4 regions of the Afifella sp. JA880 genome follow, and region 1 is predicted to be linked to each of the others. Evidence: riboswitches for the same ligand, from Rfam matches in the RefSeq annotation. Region 1 holds a riboswitch; each other region holds the start of a gene.
The links. A riboswitch is a leader RNA that binds a small molecule or an ion and turns the genes downstream of it on or off. The one in region 1 is predicted to bind cobalamin.

Region 1 (5,957 bases):
TACCGCCTGCCATTGGCGCCGTCTGTCCGACACTATGGCCCAGGAATAGCCGCGACCGCGTCGGAAAACGAGCCCGCAACGGTTTGCCGTCAACCGATCGCATTGGGGGCGGATGAAAGGCCTCGCCAAGCGATGCGGACCCGCCGCGCCCCGAAAGGCCCAGGACCGCAGCGCCAGATCTGCGCCCGGATCGCGGGCTGAAGAACGAGAATCCCCCTCGTCGTCGCCTATTGGCGGCAGGGTGCGCTCGTGGATCGGGCGCCGTGAAACGACTGAGGCTCGCGCCCGCCTCGCCTCATCCGACCGACGGCATCCCCTTAAATCCCAAAAAGCGCTCAGGCGATCGCAACCGGACGGTGGGCCTCGTCGACGGCGACCATCACGAACGTCCCCTTGCCGCACAGCCTGCGGTTTTCCGACAGGAGTGCCTCGGCAATCATCGTCACCTCGACGGTCATCGAGGAGCGCCCGGTCGCCACGATCGAAGGGTTGAGCTCGATCATCTCGCCGGCGACGACCTGATCCATGAAATCGACGCGTTGCGAGGCGGCCATGACGACGATTTTTCGGCAATGTCGGGTCGCTGCGACGAACGCGGATTTGCCCATCGCGGCAAGGACGTGGCCGCCATAGAGGCTGCCGTAATGGCTCGTCTGATCGGGAAAGACGATTTCGCAGGAGCCGCTTTCAGACACGGGCATCTCGGGTTCGTCCGACAGGGGTGGCAGCGCGCCGCCATACCGCTCTAACGTATCGGCGGCCACCATGTTGAAGATGCCCCGCGTCGACAAGCGCCGTTCGCCGGACAACGGCGCCTCGGCGAAGAGATCGACCTCGACGCCAAGCGAACGGCGGCCGACACGCACCACCTTTCCCGTCAGCTCGACGATTTCCCCAACATGCGCCGGGACGTGAAAATCGATGCGTTCGCAGGAGGCGGTGACGAAGTCGACATGCGCGTAACGCGAGGCGACGAGGAAGGCGACCTTGTCCATATGCGCAAGGCCGATGCCGCCGAAGAGCGTGCCATGGTGATTGGCGTCGCCGGGAAAGACGAAGTCGATCAGTCGGGTAAAGCCGTTGGCGGGACGCCCCAACCCGTTCTCCGAGCTTTTCTCCGGCGCGTTCATTGCGCGCTCCCCGCCGTTTCAGCACGCAAATGCTCTGCTGCCATGATCATGTCGAGACCTCCCCATCCCAAGCGCTCAAGCTGCCCTGCCTCGCCGGCGCCGCAGAAGCCGCGCAAACCTCACCCAAGGGGCGCAGGGCCTGAGCACCTTCCCGCGTCAAGCGCACCGCAGCGCACACCGTCAAGGCGGACTTTCTGCCGATCGCTCAGGCGCAACCTCTCACGCCCAATCTATCCGCCCGACCTATGGGAAGCCCCACGAAACCCGGCAAAGGCCCCGTGTGCGCCCCGCCTCTGCGGCCTTTTGCCCCCTCTCCCAGAGCCATCCATTCTCGCAGGAGGCCGCGCCGCCGGGCGCCATCGGCAAGCTTCATCCTTCGCCGCCAAAAGCGAAAGCGACTTCCAATCAAGCCCATGCGCCTGCGATTCATCTTGACGCGACGGTCGCGATCGTGGTCCCGTCCTTTCGACGGTGCCTCTTTGGAGGCTCAAAAGGGAACGCGGTGCGGGCGATGCTCAAATCCGCGACTGTCCCCGCAACTGTGAGCGGTGAATCGCTCGTCACAATGCCACTGGCCCCGAGGGTACCGGGAAGGCGGCGACGCGATCATGACCCGCAAGTCAGGAGACCTGCCGTCAACCGTGGTCACGCGCGGTCACGTCGGTCGGGGTGTGCCGATGGGGTAGACTTCATGCGCACGCGCCCATGAAGCGTCCTCGATCGCGGTGATGTGCCAACCGGCCGTGCGCCGCCCTTGAGGTCGTCCCGTGTTTTTCTCCCGCCCCCCGCGTGAAGGCGTTCCGCCGCAACGCTTCGTCGCCGTTTGTGCCGGCTTTTTCGTCGCCGCCGGCATCTCTCCGGCCGCCGCGCAGGACGATGACGTCATCGAACTCCCCGAACTCTCCGTCACGGCGAACCTGACGGCGACGCCGCTCACGCAGGTCGGCAGCGCCGTGACCGTCATCACTGGCGAGGAGCTGAAACAGCAGAACATCCACGACGCGACGGAAGCGCTGCGTCAGGTGCCGGGTGTGATCGTCAACGCGGCCGGCCCACGCGGCCAGTTCACGCAGCTTCGGATCCGCGGCTCTGAAGGCAACCAGACCAAGATCTTCGTCGACGGCATCCCCGTCAACGACCCGGCGCGCGGTTCGGAATTCGATTTCGCGCATCTTCTTGCCGACAACATCGAGCGCATCGAGGTGCTGCGCGGGCCGCAGAGCGCGCTCTACGGCTCCGACGCGATCGGCGGCGTCGTCAACATCATCACCCGGCGCGCCGAACCCGGCACGCATCTGACGGGCCGCCTCGAAGCCGGTTCGCACAAGACGCTGAGCGGCAACGCCACGATCGGGACGGCCGGCACCAACTACGATTTTCTCGCCGGCGCCTCCGGCGTACGCACCGACGGCATCTCGGTCGCCGATGAACGCCTCGGCAATCCGGAAGACGACGGCTACGAAAACGGCACCCTCTTCGCCAAGGGCGGCGTCGACGTCACCGACTGGCTGAACCTTTCAGGCGTTGCACGCTACACGCGCCTGCGCACCGATCTCGATTCGGAAGGGTTTCTGCCCTCCGTCGGCCATACCGGCCCGCTCGATTCCAATCAGGACATGAAGGGCGACCAGCTTTTCACCCGCGCTCAGGCGAAGGTGACGCTCCTCGACGGTCATTGGGAACAGCTCGCCGGCATCTCCTACACCGATCAGAACCGCGATTATCGCGATCTCGACCCGACCACGGTCACGAGCACTTACGAAGGCGAACGGCTGCAGTTCGATTACCGCTCGACCTTCATGTTCGATACGCCCGCCATCGCCAATGCCGGGCATACGCTCACGTTTGGGGTCGAGCGGGGTGAAGACAGCGCCGTCTCCGACAGCGCCTGGTCGTCCTTCGATCGCTCCATCACCTCGACGGGCTTCATCGGCCAGTATCAGCTCAGCCTGTTTGAGGACCTGTCGCTGACGGCGGGCCTCCGCCACGACCTGAACGACGTCTTCGAGGATGCCACCACCTACCGGCTGACCGGCGCCTACAATTTCCGCCAGACCGGCACCAAGCTCCACGCCTCCTACGGCACCGGCGTGAAGAACCCGACGCTCTTCGAACTCTACGGCTACACCAACACCTATCGCGGCAATCCGGATCTCGAGCCGGAAGAGGCGAAAGGCTTCGACGTCGGCGTCACGCAGGCCTTCTGGGCGAACCGCGCCTCGCTCGACGTCACCTATTTCAATCAGGAGATCTCCAACCTCATCACCGGCTCGGGCCAGTCCTCGATCAACCAGCCGGGAGAATCCAAGATCGATGGCGTGGAAGTCGCCCTGACGGTGGAGCCGGTCGACAATCTGACGGTGACAGGCTCCTACACCTATACGGACGGCGAGGATCCGACCGGCGACGAATTGATCCGCCGGCCGCAGAACGTCGCCAGTCTGGTCGTCAACTACGCCTTCCTTCAGGGCCGCGCCAACGTCAACGTGTCGGTCGATTACAACGGCGAGCAGAAGGACTGGGTGTGGACCGACGCCCTTTACGTGAACCGCGAGACGCTCACCCTCGACCCCTACACGCTCGTCGATGTCGCCGCCTCCTACGACATCACCGACAACACCCAGATCTACGGGCGCGTGGAGAACCTCCTCGACGAAAAGGCCTATGATCAGTGGGGTTATGACCGGGAAGGCGTCAGCGCCTATGCCGGAGTTCGGCTGACATTCTAATGCCTGGGCCTTGGCTCACGTATTGTCTGGCAGCCGTTGCGGTCCTCGCCGTCGCCGATGCTCCTCCGGCGGCGGCGAGGCCGCAGCACATCGTCTCGATCAATCTGTGTGCCGATCAGCTTCTGATGCGGCTTGCAGATCCCGATCAGATCGCCTCACTCAGCTATTTCTCGCGCGACGCCTCCATGTCGAACCTCGCCGAGGAGGCCCGCGCGTTTCCGCGCAATCGCGGCCTCGCCGAGGAGGTGATGCGCTACAAACCCGACATGGTCTTTGCCGGGCGCTATACGAAACGCGTCACCGTCGATCTGTTGAAGCGGATCGGCGTCGATGTCGTGGAACTCGACGTGCCGCGCTCGCTTCCCGACATCGAAGCCCAGATCCGCCGCGTTGGCGCCGAGCTCGGCCAGGAGGCGCGAGCGGAGGCATTGGTGCAGGAGATGGAGGCGCGGCTTGCGACCGAAGAGGTTCCGGCCTCCGAGCGCCCGTCGGCGATCGTCTACGAACCGAACGGCTATACGGTCGGCGCCGGCTCGATCATCAACGTCCTCATCTCGCTCGCCGGCCTTGAAAATCTCGCCGCCGAAAAAGGACTTGAAAGCTACAGCCGGTTGCCGCTCGAAAAACTCGTGGCCCTGTCGCCCGATGTGCTCGTCGTCGGCGATTATCGTGACGCGCCGGCCGTCGCCAACGAGATCCTGCACCATCCGGTCCTCTCGCGCATGCCGCGGCCGATGGAGATAGTTTCCGTCCCGCAGCGTCTGTGGATGTGCGGAGGACCGGACATCTTCAAGGCGGTCGAGGTCTTGCGCCAGGCGGCCGACAAAGCGAGGGCGCGGCAATGAGTGAGATCGCGCTTCAAGCCACCAGGTCGGCGGCCGGCTACCGCAGGCTCCTCGGCGTCCTGTCGCTCATGCTTCTCGTCGCCTTCGTCCTGTCGCTTGCCATCGGCTACGGCCCCTTCGATTTCGGTGCCGCGCTCAACAGCGCGCTCTCCGGAAAGGACGATCTCGGCGCCCTCGTCCTTATAGAAATCCGGCTGCCGCGGGCCCTTCTCGGGCTCTTCGTCGGCTTCGCGCTCGGTCTTGCCGGCGCCGTGATGCAGGCGTTCTTGCGCAATCCGCTCGCCGAGCCCGGCATCATCGGCATTTCAGGGGCCGCCGCCTTCGGCGCCGTCGTCATCTTCTATTCCGGGCTTTCCGCCGTCTCCTCGCTGCTTCTGCCCATCGGCGGGATCGTTGCGGCCCTTGCCGCCGGCCTTCTTCTTTTCGCCGTCGCCGGGCGGAACGCCAACACGGCGACGCTCATCCTCGCCGGCATTGCGGTGAACAGTCTCGCCGGGGCCCTCGTCTCGCTCGTTCTCAACCTGTCGCCCAATCCCTTCGCGGCCACCGAAATCATGTTCTGGCTGATGGGCTCGTTCGCCGATCGCAGCCTGACGCATGTCGCCATCGCGCTCCCGCCGATCTTCGCCGGCTGCATCGCGCTCTTCTTGACGTCGCGGGCGCTCGATGCCCTGGCGCTCGGCGAGGATACGGCGACGAGCCTCGGCTTCGATCTGCGCATCACCCGCGCCCTCCTCGTCGGCGGGGTGGCCCTCGCCGTCGGCGGCGCCGTCGCCGTCAGCGGCACGATCGGCTTCGTCGGTCTCGTCGTGCCACATCTCTTGCGCCCCTTCGTCGCCTACCGCCCGAGCCTGCTTCTGCCGGCAAGCGCGCTCGGCGGCGCGATCCTGACGCTTTCCGCCGACATCGCCGTGCGTCTCATCCCGACGCAGCCGGAACTGAAACTCGGCGTCGTCACGGCCGTTATCGGAGCACCCTTCCTGTTCTCACTCGTCTGGCGCATGCGTGGAGACCTCAGATGATCATCTCAGCCTCCGGCATCGGCGTGAAAAGAGGCGAGGCGACGATCCTGCAGAGTGTCGACTTCGTCGCGCGCGCCGGCGAAGTGGTCGGGCTCATCGGCCCGAACGGCGCCGGCAAATCGACCCTGCTCGAGGTCATCGCCGGTCTGCGCAAACCGGAACTCGGCCAGGTCTTCTACGACGGCAAGCCCGCCGCATCCGTGCCGCGACGCAGCCTGGCGCGCCGCCTCG
Region 2 (5,957 bases), 1.6 Mb from region 1:
CGAGAGCGACACGAGACCGCCGCCGATGCCGGCGATGGTAACAGCCACAGCTCCGGTCGATGCGCCGGCAGAGATCCCCAAAATGTAAGGGTCAGCAAGCACATTGCGCAGCAGGGTCTGAAGCACCAGCCCCGAGACGGCCAGGCCTGCGCCACAGGAGGCCGCGACGATTGCCCGGCTGAAGCGGTAATTCCAGACGATGCCCTGGTCGATCGGATCGACAGGATAGCTTCCCCCGAACACCTTCATGGCAAGCACCTGCCCGACCGTTTCCAACGGGATGCGTGTCTCTCCGATCGCAGCCCCGAGGATCAGAGCGGCCCCCAGAATTGCGAGTTTCGACGACAACGATGTCAGAAGACCCGGCCAGCGGCCGGGTCGTTGAGTGGCCATGATCGGGCTCTGCTATTTCAGCTTGGGAAGTTCATCGGCGAGCATCTCGAGTGCCGAGATGTTGCGGATGGAGGGATCCATGGAATGGGCGTCCATGACGAGAATCCGCCCCGCCTTGACGGCTTCCATTTCCTTGGCGACCGGATCCGTCTTCACGAATTCGAGCTTCTTTTCGACGTCGTCGGCAGGAAAGCGGCGGCGGGTCATCTTGGCGACGACGATGATGTCGGGGTTGGCCTTGGCGATCGTCTCCCAGCCAACGGTCGGCCATTCCTCGTCGCTTTCTACGACGTTGCGAACGCCGAGCTTCTCCATCATCCAGCCCGGAACGCCCTTGCGCCCGGCGACGTAGGGATCGACGTCCATTTCGGCAGACGAAAACCAGAAGACCGCGGAAACGTCGTCCGCCTTCGCTTCTTTCGCTTTCTCCACCGCAGCGGCTTCGCGCTGCGAAAGATCGCTGATGAGCGCCTCGCCCTCCGCCGTGACGTCGTGGATCTCCGCAAGTTCGCGGATCGCACGATAGAGGGCGTCGGTGTTGTACATCTCGAGCCTGGTGCCATCGACGCCGGCGGAATTGTCTTTCACGCAATCGGTCGGAAGGATGTAGGTCGGGATGCCGACGTCATGGAACTGCTCGCGGGTCCCGACGATGCCCTGCGGCCCGATATGCCACTCATAGGAAACCGCCACGAGGCCCGGCTTCTTGGCAACGACGCTTTCGAAACTTGGATCGTTGTCGGCGAGCCGCTCGATGCCGCTGTTGAGTTCGGCAAACTCCGGCAGCACATCGCTGAACCAGACTGAGGTCCCGACGACCTTGTCGCCAAGGCCGAGCGAGTAGAGAATCTCAGTCGCAGACTGGCCGACCGTGACATCGCGCTCAGGCGCAGCCTCGAACGTGATGGTTTGTCCGCAATTGTCGATGCTCAGCGGGTAGCTGGTTTCGTTCGCATGCGCGGCGTCGATGAGCGAAAGACTGGCCAGTGCTGCAAGGCCGATCGCGACGTTTCGGTGCATTGTGTCCGCTATCCTGGTTCCAAGAGAGAACCGCGGGGGCAGGCGGAATGGATTGCCCGAAAAGAGACTCGCGCATTGTCGTCGACGACAAGATTGTCATCTCGATCCTTCCCCCGACATCCCCGCCGGGTCTGGTTGCATGATGATGGCAGGTCTCTTGACTTGCGGGTCTCTGCTTCCCCGAGCCTTCCCAGGCGCCAGACGGTCTCCGTCGCACGCCCAGTGGCATCGTTCGGGGTCGCTCTCCGCTCACAATTGCGGGGGCAGTCACGGATTTGGCGCCTACTGGCTACACCGCACCGTATTCCCTTTTCATCCAGCGAAGTCTTCGTTTCGCTGGAAACCATCGACAGAGATAAAGGCTGGATGGTGTCGGAGTGTCAAGCCGGATGCGCGCCACATTCCGTCCCGGTTGCGCAAGCTCAAACAAGGCGGCGCGCCACGCCCGCGATCTTTCAGGCACGCATACGTCGGACTTCGGTCACGTGGAGCCGAAGCGGCCGGAGCCTCCCACGAGCGCCCCGCAAAGCCCTGACCCGTGCTTTTCTCCCGCGGCTCCCGTAAACGTCCGCGGAACATCGCAACACCGCCCCAGAGATATGGACGGATCAAAATGCACAACACCCGCAGATATCTCGGTGCAATTCTCCTTGTTTGCACAGGCTTTATGTCCGCCGCGAGAGCCGCCGACGTCATTCCTTTCGACACGTCCTCACCCGCACAGATCGGAACGGGAGCGCCGGCCGGCCGGGCACAGGCAGCAAAAGCCGGTCAGTTTGTGACCCTGACGGACTTCGGCGCATCGACCAGTGGCACCCAGGCGCAGAACACGTCCGCGGCGCAGAATGCTATCGAGGCCCTGTCGTCACAGGGCGGCGGCACACTTTACATACCGCCCGGCACCTACCCGGTTTGCGGCCTGATCCTCAGATCGAAAATCCACATAACCGGCGCAGGTCGAAACGTCACAATATTGGACGGAAGCGCGTGCAATTCGGCCGACGCCATCGTTTACGGCCCGTCGAATGCTTATTCACTCTTCAAGACAAAGGCCTCAGCCGGGATCTTTGATTGGGCGTTGAAAGACATCACGATCAAAGGAAGTCTGTCGCACAGGCATGTCGATTGCCTCGGCACCTACGGATATCGGTTTACAGTTGATCAAGTCGAATTGACTGAGTGCGGAGGCAATGGATGGCACACAGAAGGAGGTAATGCCACGCGCGGCCCGATGGAATCTTACGTGAACAACCTTCTCGTCTATACCGTGAACGCTACCGGCATATTCAATAACGGCCCGCACGATTCCAACTTCGACAATGTCATCATCGTCGATGCCGGACAGGGAGCCCACGACACCTATGCGGGAATGTATCTCGGCAGGCATACCAACGTCCGCGCCAAGGGATTTCACGCCTGGCACAGGTCGACGGCAACAAACCGGATGCGCAACGCCCTGGATGTCGAAGGATGGGGGTCGACGTTCACCTCATCCAATTTCGAAGGAAGTTTCGGCCCACCCGTCCTGTTGAACACGGGCGCGTCCATGAACCAGTTTGCTTGCGACAATGCCTATTACAACAGGTTTTCACCCGGCCCTCTCATTCTGATCAGGGGCCCGTCGAACTACATATGCGGATCCGCGATGAACAACGATCCGGGAACGTTGCCCACCAGCGTCGGCATTCAGCTCGGCGACCATACGCGTGGGGAGAATGTCAGCAACAATATGATTTCTCTCCAGCAGGAGAGCAACAATGGCGGCTCCATCGACTTCTCGAATGACGCCGGCGGCAACATGATCAGAATCGTGGGATACCAATCGTCAGGATCTAAATATCTGGGGAGACCACACCCCTCGGACGACATCGACCTCATCATCACTGGCGTCGAAGGATCGAACCTCCACCAACATCCCTGACGTAGAGTCTCGCGCCCCCGCGCCTTACGTCGACCCGCGCTCGATCAGACGCAGCGGGATGTTCCGGATCGCATGTCGCGCCTGCGTTTCCTCCGGCTGCGTTTCCTGCGGCCGGTCGAGAAGCATCTGCGCGGCCACCCAGCCGAGCTTGCGACAACCTTCGGCGACGAGGTGCGCGGGGCCGCTCTCTCCTCCGATCCAAAGGATGTCGCGCGCGGCCTTGTGGCGGCTTCGGGCGGCAATCACGGCCTCTCCGTCGCCCGCACTGCAAGCCTTAAGAGCGTCCCGGCCACCATCTTCCTGCCGGAAGACGTTCAGGCCGAGAAAGTCGACAAGATGCGCCGCTGGGGTGCCGAGACGGTGATTGGCGGCCCAAATTTCGACGAGGCCGATGCCGGCGCACACGCTTATGCCGAGAAGACCGCGCGCTTTACTTCCACTCCTTCGCTGACCCCCTGATCACTGCCGGCCAGAGAACCGCCGGCCTGGAGATTTTCGACAATCTTCCGGATATCGAGACTTTGGTCATTGCCGTCGTCGGCGGCGGGTTCATCACCGGGATCGCCGTGGCGCTCAAGGCGCTGAAACCCGCGATTTAGAGCGGTGCGGCCGCGATGGCGGCGCTTGCGACCGGCTTCATTCCGACGCGGGACGACGAGATTGTCTGCGCGCCGGCCTGCGGCATGTGTAACGGGAGCGGTCCCGCAACAGCAGCCGCACGATCCGTCTCGTGGCCGTCGCTTAAATGGTCGGGGCAGCAGGATTCGAACCTGCGACCCCCTGCTCCCAAAGCAGGTGCGCTACCAGACTGCGCTATGCCCCGACGCCGTAATTTGGCGGAAACTAGGAGGCTGAGGCCGCCGGCGCAAGCGGGAAAGTGAGGGTAAAGGCGAAAGCCGAAAACTCCGGAAACCGGCACCATCAACCCCTTCTCTCGACCCCTACCCCGCGCCCTCGACACCTTCAAACTCAGCTTGCGTTGCGCTCAGGCCGCTTCCGGCGCCTCCGGCCTTCCTTCCGGACATTGTCCAGAGCGCTGGCACTCTGCTAAGCCCCTCGTAATACTGGAGAAGAGAACGATGAACGACGCGCCCGCAACCGAAACACCGATGTCTGCATCATCGCCTGCGGCGAACTCCCCCTCCCCCGCAATCGCCCCGGAAGACGGGATCCTGTGGAGAGGGCGCCAATGGGCGGTGACCGATTTTGGGCTGGAACGGCTGGGCGGCGGACAATCCGTCCCGGCCGACCGCCTGTTTGAAGACATCTCTGTCTATTCCTGGATCCGCCGCATGGGCGACAGGCCCGATGTCGATCTCGACGATTTCACCACCGCGTTCATGGTGGCGCTCGTCCTCCACGGCTTCGTCACCAATCTGCCCGGCGCCAAGGTTTTGGAGGATTACCAGAAGGCTGAACGAAAGCGGGCCCGATCAGCCTGAAGGCCTGCGCGAAACAGCCGATCGAACGCGGCCCACATGCTTCGCATCTTGCGACGGCGAACCGACGGCGGATCAGTTTCGCTCGATCGCTTTGCCGGAAACCTGGTCGCCCGGCCGGATATGAAGCCGGTCCGCCGTTCCCCCGGCGACCTCGAGCACGAAACGCACCGGCCGCTCAGAGGCGATCGTCGTCTCAGACAAGGGCGTGGTCTCCTTGGCGATGCTCTGCACTTTGTGGTCGGAGCCGATGAACACCATGTCGAGCGGCACATAGGTGTTTTTCATCCACATGGTGATCGGGCGATCGGAGCCGAAATCGAAGAGCATGCCGGTCCCGCGTGGCACCTCCCGGCGATACATGAGACCGCGAGATCGCTCCTGTTGGGTGAGAGCGAGCTCTACCTCGAAGGTGTGCGTACCCTTGGCGCTCTTGATGGTGAGCTGCTCTGTCGCGCCTTGCGCGACGGCGCCTGCCGCAAACAAAACGAGACTGACGAAGAAAGAGACCAGCCGGACGGCCATCACACCAAGCCTTCAGTTCAAGATGAGAAATATGGTCCCGATCGCCTGAGACATCGTGGACCCCAAGATATTGTCTCCCCCGAGACCTTGGGCCCTCGAGACCTCGTGGCCCTCAGTGGGACACGGGAATATGGCCGCCCGAATGTGGCCGGATCTCGGCGGCCATGAGGCCCTTTTCGCCTTCGCCGTAGCGCACGAGAACGAGCTGCCCTGGGCGAAGCTCGGCCATTCCGAAGCGCCGTAAGGTTTCCATGTGGACGAAAATATCCGGAGCGTCTTCGCCTTCCGTGACGAAGCCGTAGCCCTTCAATCGGTTGAACCATTTGACCGTCGCCGTGACGAGCGGGCTCGTCGGCGTGACCGTGCTGCGCTGGCTCGTCGGCGGCAATGTGGATGGATGCGGCGCCTCGCTTTCGTCCATGGCAAGGACGCGCATCGCCTGCAGCCCTTTCGCGCCCGGCAGCACTTCGCACACCACGCGGGCACCCTCATAGGCAGCCTGGAACCCGTCACGTCTGAGACAGGTGACATGCAACAGCACGTCCGGCATGCCGTTGTCGGGCACGATGAAGCCATACCCTTTGGCGACATCGAACCATTTGATATGGCCCGAAACTTCGATCACCTCAGACGCGGCCTCGTCGCGAACAGCGTCTTCG
Region 3 (5,957 bases), 780 kb from region 1:
CAAGGATGGCGAAGTCGTCTATACGGCCGACGAGGCGACTGGCGGGACCCAGTTCACGCTGGTGCTTTCAGGCGCTCTCGGCGTTTCTTTCGAGGAGGCGGAGGACATCAAAAAGGACCCGAAAAGGGCCCGTTCACTTTATCCGCTGGTCAGACCGGTGATGCAGAAGGTCGGTAGCATCGTCGCCCGCCACATCGCCCCTTACGACGTCAAGACCATCCATCTGGTGGGCGGCACCAGCGGGATGCCCGGCATGGCCGACATCGTGGCCGAGATGACCGGAATCCCGACGAAGCTGCCGTCTCACCCGATGTTCGTGACGCCGATTGGCATCGCCATGCATGATCGTGAAGACAAAACAGGCGCGCCGCCCCAGAAATAGGCGGCGCGAAGATCATTGCGCGTCCGGCACCGGCTCCTTCTCGCTTCGGCGGAACTGCGCCGGCGTCATCCCCGTCTCGCGCTGGAACAGGCGATAGAAATTGGTGACGTTGGCATAGCCGACCTGCTCGGCGACCGCTTCGTTGGTCGTGTCGGTCGTCAAGAGCAGATCCTTGGCCGCCTCGATGCGCTTCTCGGTGAGAAACTGCTTGTAGCTGATGCCGACACATTCGCGAAAACGGTGCGCGAGGTGCGACGGGCTGAGATGCGCGACATTGGCGACAGCCGAGAGCGACATGTTTTCATCGGCATAGTTTTCGGAAATGAAGGCGATCGCACGCTTGACCGGATCTCTCTCCGGCGCACAGGGCGTGGCAGCCGACGTCACGTCCCGCGCGATCTCCGCATCGGCGGCGGACGAGGACGCACTCAATTCCGTGCAGATCTCACCGTGGAGCTTCCGCAACAATTCGCCAAGCTTCGCCGGACGGATCGGCTTCAGAAGATAGTCGAGCGCACCGATCTTGAGAGCGCGTTGCACATAGGCAAATTCATCATAAGCCGTGAGGAAGATGAGCCGCGTGCGCGGCAGCTCGGCCTTGATGATCGCCGCCGCTTCCAACCCGTCCACGCCGGGCATCTTGATGTCGATCAGAATAAGCTCAGGCCGCTCGCGCCGCGCCAGCTCCACCGCCTCGGAGCCGTTCTTGGCCTCCCAGACATTGGCGAAGTCGAGCGCCTCAGCCGCCACGACGCGGCTGACCGTCGAGCGAATGATGGGCGTGTCGTCGGCCACCAAAAGGCCGGGCCGAACCGAGGACTCCTGTTGAAAAGCGCCTTGAAACATGGACGCAAAACGCTCAGTGCGTGCGAGCTCAAGCATTTTCGAGCTGCGCATAGTCGCCGAGTGGCCAGGAAAGCTCAATTCGGGTTCCCTCATTCAATCTGCTTGTTACTTTTAGATCGAAGTCGTTGCCGTACTCGCTGTCGAGCCGGGTGATGACACTTTGCAGTCCGAGAGCCGCGCGGCTGCGCTCCGCCTGCTGCAGGACACAACGATCGTTGTTGAGCGCGGCGACCTGAGCCTCGCTCATCCCCGCGCCGTTGTCATAAACCTCGATCAAGCCGCGATCGCCTACCCTCCGGGCCGAAACGCGCACACGCACCGGCCGCGAGAGCGCTTCCACCCCATGCACGATAGCGTTCTCGGCAAGCGGCTGCAGAACCATGCACGGGACCGGCCAATTGCGCAGGCTTTCGTCGAGATCGACTTCGATGCTCAGGTGGTCGCCGAAGCGAAGCTGGTGGAGGCGCAAGCAGCGTTCGATCATGTCGAATTCTTCGCTGAGCGGCACCGAAGTGGCGAGATTGCGCAGGCTGTAGCGGAGGATGTCGCTCAGCATGTAAGCGACCTCCTCGGTCTTCACCGCCTTCTCCTCGAAAGCCGTGTAGCCAATGAGCGTCAAGGAATTGAACAGGAAATGCGGATTGACGCGCGCCTGCAACGCCCGCAACTGCGCATCCTGCAGCGCCTTTTCCGTCGCGGCTTTGGCTTTCACCTCTTTGAGGAGGCGCGCCTGGATCAGGTTCGTCTTGCCAATCTCGATGATGTGGCTCGCCGCCAGCATCAGCATCTCGACAGCGGAATCGAGGCGATCTCGATCGGCCGCCGGCATGGCATAGACGGCTTCCTCGAGTTCAGCCGGAGCAATGCCAATTGAACCGTTTCGGTCGAGCACGTTCTGGATCGTGCGCTCGCGTTCACTTTCGAGCATCACCTGGCCGCACAAGAGGCAGCCGAGATATTCATCCTCGATGATGATCGGCGCGGCGACGTCGACGAGCCCGGCATGGCAGACATAGGTTGCCGGCCGGCCAGACCGGTAGGCGGCGAGGCCCCCGCAGGCATCGCATGCATGACAGCGCCGCAACCCTTCGGGGGTGGAGCGCATCAAACGACACACAGGCTGGAAATTGCTTGTTTTGGTGACGGGAACCCCGTCGCGACCAACTGTCACCGCCGCCATATCCATGGCCTTGGCAAAAGTGTCCTGGATCCTCTGCAACGTCGGGACGTCGACGAAGTCCTGGATCCGCCACTTATGAGTTGGGAAATGCTCTTCCATCAGGATGACCGACCTGCCCAACGCCGAAAGATGACAAGCAAGCGCAAGCGCTGCCCACCGTGATTTTCGTCGCTGGATGCAAACCCCGACATCCCTCGTTGTACGCCGACAGCCCACACAGCCCGACGCACATCACCGGCAGGTCTCCTGGCTCGCGGCACCAAGCAAGGGCTACCTTCCCAGCACTTTCGCGCCAGTGGCACTCCCAGCCCTGCTCTCCGCTCACAGTTGCGGGGGCAGCTACGGTTTCGGTCCCTTTTTGGCAGGCCTCACCGTATTCCCTTTTCATCCTTGCACTCTCGCGCTCGGAAACCGGTAACGGGCTTTTACTGGCGCCAAGAGAGGCATATGTCAAGTCGGCAAGGCCGCTAACGCTTTCGTTACCCACGTGTAACAGGAAAAAATTCTATCTTTGGTTTATTAACAGCGCGCATAGGTTGCTTTTTGCCATAGAATGGCCACGCCGCGCTCCAATATCCGTAATATTTACATCAACATCTAAGCCCAATACTTTGATGCATGACGATATCTACAGATACTTGGGCATACACCCGGCCATAACGCCGCATATTGCCGGCCGCGATAACCTCTCCGTGAGGCGTCAGATGCACCGCCCAGTGGGACGGATAGCGCCTTTTAGTACAGGGTTTCCGCAACAGAGGCGGACTGCCACCGCACCTGCTCGCGACCTCCTCGGCACCGCCTCTTCGAACACAGGGACGGGCGATACCGTCAAAGCATCCGCCTGAGCTATAAAGCCTGCCCGTCCTTGTCGAAGAAATGACAATGGGCGGGATCGAAACTCAGCCAAACGCGCTCGCCCGTCGTCACATCGCTGATCCCGGCCGTCTCGACGGTCACAAGATCATCCTCGCCGATATTGGCATAGAGAAGCGTATGGTTGCCGAAAGCCTCGACAACCACGATCTCGGCCGCAATGCCCTCGGTTTTCTCGCGGCTGAACTCGATCTCATGGGGGCGGATGCCAAGTGCGATTTCGTCCTGATCGATCGCCGCTGCCGGCGCTTCCGGAAAAGCCATTTCGACCCCGTTTGGGAGCTTGAGGCGAGGACCTCCCTCCGACGCTCCGGCGACGCGCACCGGCAGGAAGTTCATCTGCGGGCTGCCGATGAAGCTCGCCACGAAACGGGTCTTCGGCTTGCCATAGAGTTCGAGCGGCGTGCCCACCTGCTCGATGCGCCCCTCGTTCAACACCACGATGCGGTCGGCGAGCGTCATCGCCTCGGTCTGGTCGTGCGTGACGTAGATCATCGTGGCGTCCATGTCGCGATGCAGGCGCGCGATCTCGATGCGCATCTGGGCGCGCAGAGCTGCGTCGAGGTTGGACAAAGGCTCGTCGAACAGGAAGACCTTCGGATCGCGCACAATCGCACGGCCGATGGCGACACGCTGACGTTGGCCGCCGGACAATTGCCGCGGCTTGCGCTGGAGAAGCTCCGACAGGCGCAGCATTTCTGCCGCTTCCGTGACCTGCCGCTTGATCTCCGACTTCTCGACCTTCGCCTGCTTCAGGCCGAAGCCCATATTCTTTTCCACGCTCAGATGCGGATAGAGCGCGTAGGACTGGAACACCATCGAGATGCCGCGCTTGGCAGGCGACAAATCCTTCACCGAACGCCCCTCGATCAAAAGGTCGCCGGAGGTGATCTCCTCCAGCCCCGCAATCAAGCGCAGGAGCGTCGACTTCCCGCATCCCGACGGTCCGACGAAGACGACGAATTCTCCGGGCTCGACACCAAGGTCGACACCGCGGATCACCTCCGCGGCCCCGAACTTCTTACGCACGCCTCGAAGTTCAACTTGCAGCTCTCGGGCCATGGCGGTCACCTCGTTCAACCGAATGCCGATGGTTTGATGACGGGGACGTTTTCGCCCGCCACAGGATTGAGACGGCGGCGCACCATGGCCGCCGCTCCGATGAGGCCGGAATCGTTACCATGCTCGGTCGCCAAGATCCGGGCATCATCAAACAGATACGGCCAGGTGTTTGCCCGAAGGTGGCGACGGATACGGTCCAGCAGAAAGCCTCCGGCGAGCGAGATGCCCCCGCCGACGACGCAAAGCTCGATGGCGGTGAGGTTGATCATCGTCCCGAATGCCTGGGCGATGTAGCGCCCCATCGTCTCGAACGCCGCGTCGGCTCGTGCATCACCGGCCAGAGCGCGTTCGCGTAAAAGGCTCATGTTGAGATCTTCGGCCGCTTCTCCGGTCTCCGCGGCATAGGCGGCGATGACGGCCTTGCCACCGGCGAGATCCTCAAACGTACCGTGAAGACCATAGCGTTCATACGGATGACCGGGCTCTAAAACCATGGCGCCGAATTCCGGCGGCTTGCCATCACGGCCGCGCACGATACGTCGATCGATGACGAGGGCGCCGCCAATACCGGTGCCGACCGTGATGAGGGCAAAGCTCGAAACGCGCCTGCCGACACCGAACTCCAATTCGCCGAGCGTGGCAGAGATTGCGTCGTTGTCCGTTGCCGCGGGCACGTTCAGACGTCTGGCGAGCTCAGCCGCAAGCGAGCCGCCCTTAAGAAGCGGAACATTTCCGGTGCCGTCGAGCGGCAGGCCGGTGGCGGGATCGGCATAGCCCGGTGCTGCGATCCCGATCGCTTCGGGCGCGGCTGAGACCGTACGCGCCAAAGCATCGAGGCTTTCGGCAGCCCCCTCCACGAGGGCTTCGAAGCTTGCCAGCGAACGAAAGGGAAGCGCGCTCTTGGCAACGACGACGCCGTTGCCGTCGACGATACCAAGCTTTACCGAGGATCCACCGACATCGACCGCAAAAAGGAACTCGGGCGTCAAACGGCCTCTCCGACCTTGATGCCGAGCCGCTGCGTCATGCCCGGATAAGGCATATCCTCCGGCACGAGACCGCGTTCCGCGGCAAGATCGACTGCGAGCCACTGAAACGGCACGACGGCGCTCAAGGTATCGAGACCTTGCGTCGGCTCTTCCGACGCCGGCCAGACGATCCCCTCAGGCTCCTTGCCGGCGAGATCGAAGATGAAGCCGGTCAGGCCGTAATGCGCCATTGCCGCCACGACACGGCGTGCCAGATCAAGCTCGTCCGCGTTCGAAGCAAGCGCAATCGTCACGCTCTTCTTAGTGAGGCCGTGCAGACGGCCGTGGCTCGCCTCCTCGGTTTCGAGGCCGAAGGAGGGAATGCCGGCCATTTCCGCCACTTTCAACGAGCCCTCCAGGGCAGAACCGTAATGCCGTCCCTGCCCCAGCACTGCGATCACATCGGCACCGGCGAGCTTCGGTGCCATGTTGGTCGACCAGATGCGCGCCGTTTCGATCAGCTGCGCATAACCGTCGACGAAACCACGCGCCGCTGTCGGCATCTTCTTGCCGCTCAGCGCCATGCCGATCAAGCGAAGCGCCAGAACGCTCGCCGTGTAGCCCTTGGTCTTCGGCCCAACGG
Region 4 (5,957 bases), 1.5 Mb from region 1:
TTTGCACGAATGGGGCTGGAACCGACTCAATGTCATCACGTCGTTCGTCTTTTGCGCGCTCGGCGGCATCGTGGTTCTTTATGCGATCGGTATCCCGTGGACCGCGGTCAATGTCGGCCTGCCGCTGACGAAGACTGCGATCGCCTCGGCGGCCTTCATTCCGGGGGATCTCGTCAAAGCCGGTCTCGCCGCCATTATCGCGGTGTCCGTGAAGCGGTCTTATCCGATCATTCAGCGGACGGCATAGACGGCGCGTTTGCGCGAATGGGGCGGTCAGCCGAGATAGAGGAGGCCGGCCGCCACGAAACCCGCAAGGCCGATGAGGGTCGGCACGATCGTGCCGCCCTTCCACACGGCGATCGTGAAGGCGATGACCACGCAGACGATTGCGACCACGGATCCGACGAGGGGCGCGCCGTGAAACAGGCCCTGGCCTGAGCGCAAAGCCGATGTCGCGACGATGCCGCCTAGAATGCCGTAGCCTGCCCGGTCGAAGAATTCGCGGATGCGTTCGCCACCAATCGCCTCTCGGGCAAACAGCGGCACGAGCCGCAACATAAGCGTCCCAAGGCCGGCGCCGGCCGCCACCGCCCAAAGCTGCCATTGAGAGAGAACGTCAGGCATTTCCTTGTTTTCCTTGATCGACCAGCATGCTGAGGCCTGCCACGATGAGAGGCAGGACGAGGAGCGCGGATGCGCCCATGAAGGGCACGCCGAGCGGCACGAGAAGTGCGCCGAAGAACGCGTTCACCATCAAAGGGCGCAGCTTCTTCTGGCGGGCGATCAGCGTGGCGAAATAGATCGGGATCATGGCGCCCAAAGTCGCGCCGACGATGACCGGCACGGAGGCTGCGAGCTGATGGCCGGCCACGGCGCCGATGACGGCGGAGAGCGAGCACATGCCTCCGACCATGCCGCAATAGAGAATCGGCCGTGGAGGCGGCTCTTCCATGAGGCGGGGGAGGATGACGGCGAAGGAGCTTGCCGAAATCAGCCCGACGCCGCCCAAAGCGCGCCAGAATGTCGTCTCCGGCAAGCGCGCCAGGACCGAGGCGACCATGACGATGAAGCGGAGATTGACGATGATGACGGCGACAACGGCCGCGGCCCAGGCGCCGGCGGTTGCGCCCTCGCTCGTCAGGATCTGCATGGCGGCAGCCTGAGCGGGCGCGGCGACCGTGAGGCTGGTCATCAATGCGGTCTGCACGGCGTTAAGGCCAGCTTCAGCGCTGAGCTGGCCGACGCCCATGAACATCACGAGGAAAGTGAGAATCACGACGAGAGCGTCACCGACGGCGATACGGAAAACGTGTCCTGCGGACGCCTCTTCGTCGCTGGAGAGGTCTGGGGAGTCTGTCATTGCATCGGGGGAGGGCGTATCTCAATGTAGAATATCAGCCATCCCTTTATTCCAGCTTATATATTGTGTCCAGAAAAACTAATCGAAATGAATATACTTCATTTCGGCGCGATATCCTGTGCCGGCACATATCATAACTATGAGGTTGTTTTCGTATCGACGTTGATGGCGCGTGAGGTGTCGTCGCGAATATTTCTGCGCTCGATCACGTTCTGCACATCCGCTGCGGCCTGGAGACGCCTGATTCAGCGCGGAGCTGGGCGCGCTGCGAATCTCTTCGTGAACCCCGCCTTCGAGGTCGAACGGCGATCGTTTTCGATTCTGTCGATAGAAGCGGGAGCGGCGTGTGAATGGCCAGGCGACGTTGCCTCGGCCAGACCGTTCCGGGTGCTCACAGTTTTTGGCACCCACCGTGAAGACACGGTTTCGACTGGATCGTGGGATGAGAAGAGAAGGAAGGTGGCTCCCCGGGCCGGACTCGAACCAGCGACCCAGCGGTTAACAGCCGCTTGCTCTACCAACTGAGCTACCGGGGAATTGAGGCGCGATATACCAAACTCATCGGGCATTGCAAGCATCCTTTCGCAGCCCATTTTTGACGCATGCAAAACAGGCAGGAAGCTGAAGTGGTAAAGAACGACAGGAAGCGGCGCTCGCGCCTCCATCTTTTTGGCCGGCAGATGCCTCTGCCGCACAGCCCGCTTCTGCGTGTTGGTATCGGGATTCTGCTGGTTCTCGGCGGTCTCTTCGCCTTCCTGCCGGTGCTCGGCCTGTGGATGCTGCCGCTCGGGCTGATCGTGTTGTCGATCGATATTCCCGCGGTGCGGCGTTGGCGGCGGCGGTTCACTGTGTGGATCTACACGCGTTATCCGGGCGTGGCGCGGCGATTCGACGTGGCCGCGCCCGCGGGAAATGGCAATGGGAAGGCGGCTGTTGCCAGCAAAATCGATTCGCAGACACCGTTCGTTTCGCCGGGCGATACACGCATGAGCGAAACGGAGCGATCGGCGGAATCGCGCTTGCGACAGTCTTCCGATTCCGTTTAGTCTTTGAAATGGTTCCGGTTCCCGAATGGTGCACAGCACCTGGGGATCAAAAGGGAATGCGACAGGGATGACCCAGATCGGGATCCCTCATCCGCAGCTGCCCCCGCAACTGTACGCGGCGAGCCCCCTGCACAAGCCACCGGCAACGGGAAGGCGCAGAAGGGCGGAGACCCGCAAGCCAGGAGACCTGCCGGACCAGGGCAACTCGAACGCCGTCGGAGGGACGGCAAAGGGGATAGCATGCAAAGTTCCGGAACATTTCCGTCTGCGATTCCATCCAGGGTTCGAGCCGGCTGCGCCGCATTGATCGCCAACGATCTGCGCACCGTGCAAAGCGGTTTCGCTTCCATACGCGGGCGGTGTCTGCCGCCTGATCTTTCAGAAAACGCATCTTTGCCGCGCTGCCATTGAGGCAGTCATGTTTCCTCACGTTCAAGGCATGGCCGAGGGTCATGCGGCCTTTGTTGCGACCGGCTGGACGGTAAGCATCCGACCGCTCGCGTCGTCTGCCTTGCCCCTGGCGCGGAAACGCTCCGCGAAATCCGCATGATAACCACGGCACTCGTTTTGGGCGGCGCCCGCTCGGGAAAAAGCGCCTATGCGGAACGCCTCGTGGAGGGAAGCGGGCTCAACCCCGTCTACGTCGCGACGTGCCCTCCCGCCGACGACGATGCGGAGATGGGTGAGCGTATCGCCGCACATCAGGCCCGGCGCGGACCGGCATGGCGCACCGTCGAGGAGCCGGTCGCGCTTGCGGACGTCCTCGCCGGGGAGGCCGCGCCGGATCGGGCCCTGCTCGTCGACTGCCTCACGCTCTGGCTTTCCAACATTTTGTTCGCCGAAGAGGACATCGCCGTGCGTACGCGCGACCTCTGCGCAGCCCTTGCCGCGGCGAAAGGCCCCGTCGTCCTTGTCTCCAACGAGGTCGGCCTCGGCATCGTACCCGATAACGCCCTGGCTCGTCGCTTCCGCGATGCGCAGGGCCGTCTCAACCAGGAAATCGCCCGCTCGGCGGAGCTGGTCGTCTTCATGGCGGCCGGACTGCCTCTGGCACTGAAAGGACAGCTTCCTTTATGACAAACGCTTCGGAACGCATTCCCGCGACGATCATCACCGGCTTCCTTGGAGCCGGAAAGACGACGATCATCCGTCACATCCTCGATAACGCGAACGGCAGAAAGATCGCGCTCATCGTCAATGAATTTGGAGACACCGGCTTCGACGGCGGCATTCTTTCCGATTGCGGCAGTCCTGCCTGCGGCGAGGAGGATATCGTCGAGTTGTCCAACGGCTGCATCTGTTGCACGGTTGCCGATGATTTCCTGCCTGCGATGGAAGGTCTCCTCGCACGCGGCCAGGCGCCTGACCACATCGTCATCGAGACGTCGGGCCTCGCTCTGCCGCAGCCGCTCGTCAAAGCCTTTGCCTGGCCTGCTGTCCGCGACCGGGTGACCGTCGATGGGGTGGTGACCGTCGTCGATGCCGAGGCCGTCGCGGCCGGTCGTATGGCGAGCGACGAAGCGAAGCTCGTCGCGCAACGCGAAGCCGACCAGTCGCTCGACCATGACGATCCGATCGAGGAATTGTTCGAGGATCAGCTGCGCTGTGCCGATCTCATCATCCTGTCAAAGAGCGATCTCGTTGATGAAGCGGGCATGCTGCGCGTGGAAAAGCGCGTCGGAGAGGACAAGCGCGTCGCTGCGTCGCTCATCCGTGCCACACACGGCATCGTGCCGCCGGAGGTCCTCCTGGGTGTTGGGGCCGGGGCGGAGGACGACAGCGAGACCCGGCTTTCGCACCATGAGATGGAAGGCGAGGAGCACGAGCACGACGATTTCGATTCCTTCAGCATCGCCGTGACCGCGCCGGATAAGGCCGAGGCCGAAGCACGTATCACCAAGGCGCTCGCCATGCCCGGCGTTCTGCGCATCAAGGGTCGCCTTGCGATCGACGGCAAAAAGGTGCCGCTGGTCGTCCAGGCCGTGGGTCAGAGGCTGGAGAGCTGGTTCGACCGCGGCAACGGTGAATCGTCGGGCGAGCCGAAGCTCGTGGTGATCGGCCTGTCCGATGTCGATCGAGCGGCCGTCACGGAGGCCCTCGGAGGCTGAATTGCATATCTTCAAGGGCCAGAGTCGGGGGCTCGACGCGGCTTCCGAAGCGGTCGACCTCGATCAGAGCCCGGGCGACATCGTCATCCTTTCCGCAGCCGACACCGAGATTGCCGGGTTGGCTGCGGCGGCGAACCGGCTGGCGGATGATTTTCCGGCCATTCGGCTCGCCAACTGGATGTCGCTCGCGCATCCCTATTCGGTCGATCTCTATGTCGAGAAGGTGCTGGCCGAGGCGAAGCTGATCGTCGTTCGGCTTCTCGGCGGCGTCGGCTATTGGCGCTACGGCGTCGAGGAGACGCTACGGATCGCGCGCGGCTCAGGCGCCAAAGTGGCGCTGATGCCGGGCGATACCAAATGGGACGGCGACCTTGCGGCCGAGGGCACGCTCGGCGCCGACGAAACGCGGCTTCTCTGGTCCTATCTGGTCGAGGGCGGGGCGGAGAATTTCGAAAACGCGTTGCGGTTCTCGGGCCATCTTCTCGGGTATGACGAGGCGCCTTCGCCACCGAAGAACGTGCCGGCTTTCGGCGTCTACGAGGGCGGACGGAAGCTTGAGGGCGAGGGGCCGACTGCGGCAATCGTCTTCTACCGCGCCCTCGTGCAATCGGGTCAGACGGCGCCGGTGGAAGCGCTTTCTGCGGCTCTTGCCGAACGGGGGCTGCGGCCGCTTCCGGTTTTCGTCTCAAGCCTCAAGGCGGCGGCGGACAAAGAGTTCGTAACGGGGCTGTTTCAGGAACACGATCCTGCGCTCATCCTGAACGCCACCGCCTTCGCACTCGGCAAGACCGGCGATCCGTCTGCCGAGACCGTTCTCGATGGCGGACGGCGGCCGGTTCTTCAGGTGACGTTCGCAGGTGTGTCCGAGGCGATCTGGCGTGAACATCCGCGCGGTCTCTCACCCTCCGATCTTACCATGAACGTGGTGCTCCCGGAGGTTGACGGACGTCTCATCACCCGTGCCATTTCGTTCAAGGAAGAGGGAGCGTTCGAGCCGCGCACGCAGTGCCGGCCGATGGCGCATCGCCCGCTTGCCGACCGCGTCGCCTTCGTTGCCGATCTCGCGGCGGCCTGGGCGCAGCTTTCGACGAAGCCGAACGCGTCGAAACATATCGGCATCGTTCTGTCGAACTATCCGAACAAGGATGGCCGGCTCGCAAACGGTGTCGGTCTCGATGCACCCGAATCGACGGTGCGGCTCCTGACGGCGATGGCCGAGGCTGGCTATGACACCGAGGGCGCGCCCGAGACGGGCGAGGCCTTGATGCAGACGATCCTCGCCGGGCCCACGAACGCGATCGACGGACGGGTCGAGCGCACGGGCGGCGAGCGGCTTTCGCTCGAGGATTATCGAAAATTCTTCCGCGCGCTGCCGGAGACGGTTCAGAGCGAGGTCGAGGCCGCCTGGGGGCGGGCTGAAGACGATCCTTTCTTCGACGCTGA

Region 2: another riboswitch for cobalamin. It lies ahead of NYQ83_RS00280 (ABC transporter substrate-binding protein); the one in region 1 lies ahead of NYQ83_RS07525 (TonB-dependent receptor plug domain-containing protein).
Region 3: another riboswitch for cobalamin. It lies ahead of NYQ83_RS03800 (PocR ligand-binding domain-containing protein); the one in region 1 lies ahead of NYQ83_RS07525 (TonB-dependent receptor plug domain-containing protein).
Region 4: another riboswitch for cobalamin. It lies ahead of cobU (bifunctional adenosylcobinamide kinase/adenosylcobinamide-phosphate guanylyltransferase); the one in region 1 lies ahead of NYQ83_RS07525 (TonB-dependent receptor plug domain-containing protein).

The regions. Positions count from the first base shown of each region.
Region 1 is NZ_JAOANH010000001.1:1,592,122-1,598,078, forward strand. Features, by position in the region: gene nikR (nickel-responsive transcriptional regulator NikR) at 1-1, opposite strand, end outside; gene NYQ83_RS07520 (acyl-CoA thioesterase) at 336-1,130, opposite strand; cobalamin riboswitch at 1,583-1,782, shown strand; gene NYQ83_RS07525 (TonB-dependent receptor plug domain-containing protein) at 1,898-3,859, shown strand; gene NYQ83_RS07530 (ABC transporter substrate-binding protein) at 3,859-4,704, shown strand; gene NYQ83_RS07535 (FecCD family ABC transporter permease) at 4,701-5,726, shown strand; gene NYQ83_RS07540 (ABC transporter ATP-binding protein) at 5,723-5,957, shown strand, end outside.
Region 2 is NZ_JAOANH010000001.1:39,905-45,861, reverse strand. Features, by position in the region: gene NYQ83_RS00285 (FecCD family ABC transporter permease) at 1-393, opposite strand, end outside; gene NYQ83_RS00280 (ABC transporter substrate-binding protein) at 406-1,413, opposite strand; cobalamin riboswitch at 1,543-1,776, opposite strand; gene NYQ83_RS00275 (glycosyl hydrolase family 28-related protein) at 2,027-3,334, shown strand; gene NYQ83_RS00270 (pyridoxal-phosphate dependent enzyme) at 3,407-3,793, shown strand; gene NYQ83_RS17805 (pyridoxal-phosphate dependent enzyme) at 3,679-3,933, shown strand; tRNA gene NYQ83_RS00265 (tRNA-Pro) at 4,081-4,157, opposite strand; gene NYQ83_RS00260 (hypothetical protein) at 4,414-4,776, shown strand; gene NYQ83_RS00255 (DUF192 domain-containing protein) at 4,849-5,298, opposite strand; gene NYQ83_RS00250 (cold-shock protein) at 5,411-5,957, opposite strand, start outside.
Region 3 is NZ_JAOANH010000001.1:814,064-820,020, forward strand. Features, by position in the region: gene eutJ (ethanolamine utilization protein EutJ) at 1-382, shown strand, start outside; gene NYQ83_RS03795 (response regulator) at 395-1,177, opposite strand; gene NYQ83_RS03800 (PocR ligand-binding domain-containing protein) at 1,257-2,507, opposite strand; cobalamin riboswitch at 2,627-2,839, opposite strand; gene NYQ83_RS03805 (ABC transporter ATP-binding protein) at 3,258-4,346, opposite strand; gene NYQ83_RS03810 (ROK family protein) at 4,361-5,335, opposite strand; gene NYQ83_RS03815 (SIS domain-containing protein) at 5,332-5,957, opposite strand, start outside.
Region 4 is NZ_JAOANH010000001.1:85,713-91,669, forward strand. Features, by position in the region: gene NYQ83_RS00490 (biotin transporter BioY) at 1-247, shown strand, start outside; gene NYQ83_RS00495 (AzlD domain-containing protein) at 274-624, opposite strand; gene NYQ83_RS00500 (AzlC family ABC transporter permease) at 617-1,360, opposite strand; tRNA gene NYQ83_RS00505 (tRNA-Asn) at 1,821-1,896, opposite strand; gene NYQ83_RS17810 (hypothetical protein) at 1,987-2,406, shown strand; cobalamin riboswitch at 2,405-2,616, shown strand; gene cobU (bifunctional adenosylcobinamide kinase/adenosylcobinamide-phosphate guanylyltransferase) at 2,953-3,483, shown strand; gene cobW (cobalamin biosynthesis protein CobW) at 3,480-4,514, shown strand; gene cobN (cobaltochelatase subunit CobN) at 4,516-5,957, shown strand, end outside.